DNA from 3 places in the Kribbella sp. CA-247076 genome. Region 3 is predicted to be linked to each of the others. Evidence: riboswitches for the same ligand, from Rfam matches in the RefSeq annotation. Region 3 holds a riboswitch; each other region holds the start of a gene.
The links. A riboswitch is a leader RNA that binds a small molecule or an ion and turns the genes downstream of it on or off. The one in region 3 is predicted to bind cobalamin.

Region 1 (2,192 bases), 3.1 Mb from region 3:
GTCGGCGCACTGCTGCCGGACGAGGAAGTTCACGGCGGCCTCGGGTACGCCGCCGGACCGGGCCAGGCCCATCACGGCGAGGGACTGGCTGAAGATGTTGGTGTCGTCGTTGCCGGTGCCGAAGTCGCGGATCCGGCCCTCCTCGACGCCCGCGTCGGGGCCGGCGAGCAGGTCGAGGGTCTCCTGCCGCATGTTCCGGCCGCCGAAGTCGCGGTAGTCCTGGCCGGCGGTGACCGCGGCCAGCAGGATCTTCGCGGTCGCGCCGGCGATCCGGGCGTCCGGATCCGGGTACCAGCCCGGGCCGGCGTAGTCCGGCACGTGCTCGGAGACGGCCTTCACGACCGAACGGATCACCGCGGGATCGGCCTCGGTCGCGATCAGCGCCCACTGGGTGTCGATCGTCAGACCCCAGTCCGGGTTGGCGAACCCGGGGATCGCGCCGTCGACCAGCTGACCGGCCATCCAGGCTGCGGCCGCGCCCGCCTCCGGGGACGCGGCAGCCGTCGTACGGCGCTCGGTCCGCGCGTCGTCGGCGGACGAGACGGGCGAGGCGTGCGCGGCGATCGTCGGGGCGAGGGTGAGCGTCGCGGCGAAAACCGCGGTCGTCCAACGGCGGGCGGAGGTGCGCATCGAACCTGACTTCGGCTGGGCGGTCCGCGATGCGTCGCCCAGCACGGTCACCGGCCCCCATCGGTCGCGGTGACCGATCAGGAACGGCGGTCGCCGTCCCGGACTCCGCCCGTAGACCACGACGGGTGTGGAGTCGCAGACCCGTCGGCAGGCATTCCGGCTCACGGAGGTCGCCCTCCGCCTACGGTTGCGGGTCAGCGCCGGACTTCGACCGGCTTCCCCCACACGTCAGGTCGTCACGCACTTCCGGGCACAGCCCGGGAAGCGACAGTAGGTTACCTTCCCACGCGCCCACCGGGAAACCCGCACGAACGTGTCTGTTCGCACTCTGTGCGCTCTCGACCTCGCCTCGGGTCGCGCGGGTAAGCTGGCTGGGCAGCTGGTTCGGTCTGGCAGCCAGTCAGATCGTCGTAAGAGGGAACCCGGTGTGAGTCCGGGACTGCCCCGCAGCGGTGAGGGGGAACGACCGCCGTCAGGAAGCACTGGGTCCAGCCGGACCTGGGAAGCGACGGCCAGTAGGTGTCCGGCAACTGATACAGCCGGGCGTGCCCCCGAGTCCGAAGACCTGCCACTGCCCACCGTGCGCCCGGCGTACGGCGGTGACCGCGTGACCTCGTGGGAAGGTCGACGGGCGTGGCCGGGTGCGACCGGCGGCGTCGGCGTGCTCTCCCACCGGGTCGAGGGTCTTTCGAGACAGGCTCGCTAAGGAGAGACGCTTGAACAGCAAGTCGGCAGCACGGGCCACCGTGTACGGCTACCCCAGGCAGGGTTCCCATCGTGAACTGAAGAAGGCCGTCGAGGGCTACTGGAAGGGCACGGTCACGGCCGACGCCCTCCGGCAGACCGCCGCGGACCTTCGCAAGGCCAACTGGCAGCAGTTGGTCGCCGACGGGATCGGCGAAGTGCCGACCGGTGACTTCTCGTACTACGACCACGTGCTGGACACGACCGTCCTGCTCGGGGCGATTCCGCAGCGACACCGGGCCTCCGTGGACGCGGACCCGCTGGACGGGTACTTCGCGATGGCCCGCGGCACCCAGGAGGTCGCGCCGCTGGAGATGACGAAGTGGTTCGACACCAACTACCACTACCTGGTGCCGGAGCTCGGCCCGGACACGACGTTCACCGTCGACTCCAGCAAGCAGGTCTCCGAGCTGCAGGAAGCCGTGGCGCTGGGCCTCAAGGCCCGGCCGGTCCTGGTCGGGCCGATCACCTATCTCCTGCTGGCCAAGCCGGCGCCCGGCGTGGCGGAGGACTTCCAGCCACTGTCCCTGCTCGAGCGGATCCTCCCGGCGTACGCCGAGGTGCTGGCCGACCTGCGCGCCGCGGGGGCGGAGTGGGTCCAGCTGGACGAGCCGGCCCTGGTCCAGGACCGCACCGCCGACGAGCTCGACGCCGTGGCCCGGGTGTACAGCACGCTGGGCGGTCTCACCGACCGCCCGAAGCTGCTCGTGGCCTCGTACTTCGACCGGCTCGGTGACGCCTTGCCGGTGCTGGCCGACGCTCCGGTCGACGGTCTGGCGATCGACTTCACCGGCCCGGCCGCGGCGAATCTCGACGAC
Region 2 (2,192 bases), 2.2 Mb from region 3:
GAGCGTGAGGAAAGTGATGCCGGAGCCGTTCGACTGGGACATCCTGCACCGCCCATCGGCGATGGCGATGGTCCGCGGGCAGCTCGGCTTCAGCTGGATGGTCTTGTCCGGCCGGCTCGCTGAGCTGACCGACGAGCAGTACTTCTGGCGCCCGAGCGGCGAGGCGCTGACCGTCGTCCGGCGCCACTACGCCGGCCGGTTCCGGTCGCTGGGCTCCGGGGAGTGGGTCGCCCAGTGGCCCGACGAGCCGGACCACCGCGGCCCCCGCACGATCGCGTGGCTGATCGCGCACCTGACCGAGCAGTTCTTCGAGCGCTGGGAGTGGACGTTCGGGGAGAGCCGGCAGGGCCGCGCCGACATCACCTTGCACGGCAACGCCCAGGATGCAGTGGCCTGGCTGACGCACTGGGTGGACGCCTGGCAGGAGTCGATCGCCGCGCTGGACGAGGCCGAGGTGATGACGGTCGGCCTCAGCCAGGCCTCCGAGCTCGACGCCGCCGAGCCGTTCGGCCACGTCGTACTGCGGCTCAACCGCGAGTTGATCCACCACGGCTCGGAGATCATGACGCTGCAGGACCTCTACGCCGCGGCGGCCTGAGACCAGCCGCGTCACACAATCTGCGAGAACACGGCGTGGCGTTTCAGGAAATGTCGGTGGCGCCACCTAGCATCACTACTGCTGGTGGTTCAGAGTGGTCGACACCACAACATGTGGGTCACTCTGAGGCAACAGGGGAATCCGGTGCGAATCCGGAGCTGCCCCGCAACGGTGAGCGGAAGCCTTCCGCAAGTCCGAGTACCTGCCACCGGCGCGCGCACCGCCGGTGCGCGCGGTCCGAGACCTCGAGGGCGGGTCGCAGGGCGTGACAGCGGTAGACCCGGCCGGTGCCGCCTGTCCCGTCGTGCTCCCCACCCCGAGTCGCGGCCCTTCGGAACTCGCGTGGAGAGAGCACCTGTGACCGTCACTTCCTCATCGCGACCGACGGCTGACCAGCCGGCCCGGTCGATCGAGCTGACCGTCGTCCGCCGCGACGGCACGAGTACGGCGTTCGACCAGTCGAAGATCGCCGTCGCCATGACCAAGGCGTTCCTCGCGGTCGAGGGCGCCGAGGCCGGTACGACGCACCGGGTCCGGGACCTGGTCACCGAGCTGACCGGCCGGGTCGTCGACGCCCTGACCAGCCGCGGCGACGCGCGGCGCAGTGTCCAGGTCGAGGACATCCAGGACCAGGTCGAGCTGGCGCTGATGCGCGCCGGCGAGCACCAGGTCGCCCGCGCGTACGTCCTCTACCGCGAGGAGCGCACCAAGGCCCGTACACCCGCCGACCCGGCCGGTGTCACCGAGAAGCCCGCGATCACCGTCCGCGCCGCCGACGGCAGCACGGCACCGCTGGACGTCGAGCGCCTGCGGGTGATCGTCGCCGAGGCGGCCGACGGTCTGGATGCGGTCGACCCGGAGCTCATCCTCGACGAGACCCTCGGCTCCTGCTACGACGGCATCGCGCAGCACGAGGTGGAGCTCGCGCTGGTGATGGCCGCCCGGTCGTACGTGGAGACCGAGCCGCAGTACAGCTTCGCCGCGTCCCGCCTGCTGCTGGACCAGATCCGCCGGGAGGCGCTCGGCCGCGTCCACGGCGAGCCGCGTCAGGCGATCCAGGCCGACATGACGACGGCGTACGCGGACTACTTCCCGGAGTACATCCGGACCGGGATCGAGGCGGGGCAGCTCGATCCGGAGCTGGCAGACTTCGATCTGACCAGACTCGCCGCGGCGATCCGGCCCGAGCGGGACCTGAACTTCGCGTTCCTCGGTCTGCAGACGCTCTACGACCGGTACTTGCTGCACATCGACAAGGTCCGGTACGAGCTTCCGCAGGCGTTCTTCCTCCGGGTCGCGATGGGGATGGCGCTGCGCGAGGACGACCGCGAGGCCCGGGCGATCCAGTTCTACGAGCTGCTCAGCTCGTTCCGGTTCATGTCGTCGACGCCGACGCTGTTCAACTCCGGCACCACCCGGCCGCAGCTCTCGTCGTGCTTCCTCACCACGGTCGAGGACGACCTGGCCGGCATCTTCACCAAGATCCGCAACAACGCGCTGCTGGCAAAGTACTCCGGCGGCCTCGGCAACGACTGGACGCCGGTCCGCGGCATCGGCGCGAAGATCCGCGGGACCAACGGCGAGTCGCAGGGCG
Region 3 (2,192 bases):
CCCGGTGTCGCGGTGTGCGGCCGCTCGAGCCAGGCGGCTGCCCGGTCCGGCTCGGCGGCCAGCAACTCCTCCAGGTCGCGTCCGGCCCATTCGCCGTACTCGCGGTCGCGCAGCGCCGGCTCGACGACCGCGGTGAGGCCGAGCGCCTCGGCCGTGCGTACGGCGGCGCGCTCCGGGCCGGCGTACACCGTGTCGGCGGCGAGCTTCAACTCGCGGGCCGCCGCCAGGCTCGCCAGGTCCGGATCGGCGTCTCCCCCGAGGACGAGGCCGCGCAGCGCGGGTGTCAGGGCGTGCGCGACCAGCGTCAGTGTGCTCAAGCGGCGACCACTTTCTCTCGGGACAGCCGGCGGTCCACCGCGGCGGCGTACCCGAAACCGATCAGGAGCCACAGCGTCGCCTGCGTACCGAGTGAGGCGAGCCGGAACTGCCACAGCAGCGTAGCGGGGAACTCGCCCGGAACCTCGTTGATCGTGGGCAGGATCAGGTACGCCGCCACGATCGTCGCGAGGAACGCCGCGACCCCCGCACCCAGCCGGGCCAGGTCGCCGAAGCGAGCGGCCCAGCGGGAGGCCGCGACCCCCGCCCACACGGCGAGCAGGCCGATGACCACGGTCAGCAAGTAGGTGAGCGTCCGCTTGGTGATGGTCTCGGGGTCGCCGACCGCGGGCGGGTTGGGCGGATACTTCAGGAACGGCACGAGCACGATCCCGACGAACCCGGCGGCGGCCAGGCCGAGGGCGGCGTACGCGTCGTTGCCGGTCCGCAGCCGGCGCCGGAGCAGCGTGAAGGCGACCGCGAAGATGCCGCCGAGGACGACGCCGTACAGGGCGGTGGCCAGGAACAGGCCGGCCCGTTGGCCGTCCCGGGTGACGAGTGGCTCTTCCTCCTCCTGTGAGGAGGCAGCAGCGTCCCCGCCGTCGTCGTGAGTGTGCGCGCCGGCGGCTTCCTCGATCGCGATCGCGGAGTCGATGTGCGGTTCGCCCATCGAGTACGCGAAGGCTCCGGCCAGCAGGCCGGCGAGGACTCCGACGATCAGGCCGCGCACCAGGAGCGATCCGAAGGTGCGCATGTCGCTAGTGGCAGGGCACGCCGAGCAGGTGGCGCCCGTCGTGCATCAGCTCGTGCAGGTACATGCCCGACTGCGACACGGCCCCCTGGTCGAAGGCGACCAGATAGCCGAGCAGGAGCAGCAGGCCGACGCTGAGCAGCGCCACGGCGAGCAGACGGGGTGAAACAGCCGGTACGGCGACCGAGCGGGCAGGAGCTGCCATCTGAACCTCCTGGGGAAGTGCGCGTCCCCTTCGAAAGGCTGCTGGTGCCCGAGCGTCCTGACTCACGAGCAGTGCTCGCTCACAGTGGCGCGGCCGTGCCGGACTCTCACCGGCTTCCCTCCTGGCACCGCAGGTTGTCCCACGCACCGTAGGCCCCGGCAAGGACGGCGGTCAACGGATGGCGGCGTGGCGGTGACCTATCCCACCCGCCGTCCCACGCGGCGAAATCACCGGTGCGCGGCGGGCGCCCGGTACTTACTCTGAGGGCATGCCGTCCGCTCACCACCTGGTCGCGTTCGCGATCACCGCGTTCATCATCATCGTCGTGCCCGGTCCGAGCGTGCTGTTCATCGTCGGTCGCGCCCTCGCCGTCGGCCGCCGGGAGGCGGTGCTGACGATGCTCGGCAACACCGTCGGCGCCGCGGTCATGCTGGTCGCGGTCGCCCTCGGCCTCGGCACGCTGATCGCCGCCAGCGCGATCGCCCTGACCGCGGTGAAGCTCGCGGGTGCGGCGTACCTGATCTACCTCGGGGTGCAGGCGTTCCGCAGCCGCAAGTCGCTGGTGGCGGCGATGACGAGTGGCGTGCAGCCGGGCAACAGCCGCAAAACGATGCGTCAGGGCTTCCTGGTTGGGGTCACCAACGCCAAGACCGCGGTCTTCTTCGCGGCCGCGCTGCCGCAGTTCGTCGACCCGGGCGCGAGCAGCCCGGCGTGGTTGCAGATCCTCATGCTCGGCCTGATCTTCATCCTGATCGCACTCGTCTCGGACAGCGTGTGGGCCCTGGTGGCCGGTACGGCGCGCGAGTGGTTCGCCCGCTCGCCGCGCCGGCTCGAGCTGGTCGGCGGCACTGGCGGCCTGATGATCATCGGCCTGGGTGCGAGCATCGCGGTCACGGGATCGAAGGAGTAGTCCTCCGGCCT

Region 1: linked by a shared signal. The riboswitch ahead of metE (5-methyltetrahydropteroyltriglutamate--homocysteine S-methyltransferase) and the one ahead of ACQPYZ_RS35210 (CbtB domain-containing protein) in region 3 are both predicted to bind cobalamin.
Region 2: linked by a shared signal. The riboswitch ahead of ACQPYZ_RS24525 (ribonucleoside-diphosphate reductase subunit alpha) and the one ahead of ACQPYZ_RS35210 (CbtB domain-containing protein) in region 3 are both predicted to bind cobalamin.

The regions. Positions count from the first base shown of each region.
Region 1 covers NZ_CP192051.1:4,240,421-4,242,612, reverse strand. Annotated here, with positions in the region: gene ACQPYZ_RS20070 (prenyltransferase/squalene oxidase repeat-containing protein) at 1-795, opposite strand, end outside; cobalamin riboswitch at 993-1,217, shown strand; gene metE (5-methyltetrahydropteroyltriglutamate--homocysteine S-methyltransferase) at 1,347-2,192, shown strand, end outside.
Region 2 covers NZ_CP192051.1:5,211,037-5,213,228, forward strand. Annotated here, with positions in the region: gene ACQPYZ_RS24520 (DinB family protein) at 17-598, shown strand; cobalamin riboswitch at 667-822, shown strand; gene ACQPYZ_RS24525 (ribonucleoside-diphosphate reductase subunit alpha) at 956-2,192, shown strand, end outside.
Region 3 covers NZ_CP192051.1:7,369,117-7,371,308, forward strand. Annotated here, with positions in the region: gene ACQPYZ_RS35200 (histidine phosphatase family protein) at 1-317, opposite strand, end outside; gene ACQPYZ_RS35205 (CbtA family protein) at 314-1,069, opposite strand; gene ACQPYZ_RS35210 (CbtB domain-containing protein) at 1,074-1,271, opposite strand; adenosylcobalamin (AdoCbl) riboswitch at 1,322-1,392, opposite strand; gene ACQPYZ_RS35215 (LysE family translocator) at 1,540-2,181, shown strand; gene ACQPYZ_RS35220 (MFS transporter) at 2,162-2,192, opposite strand, start outside.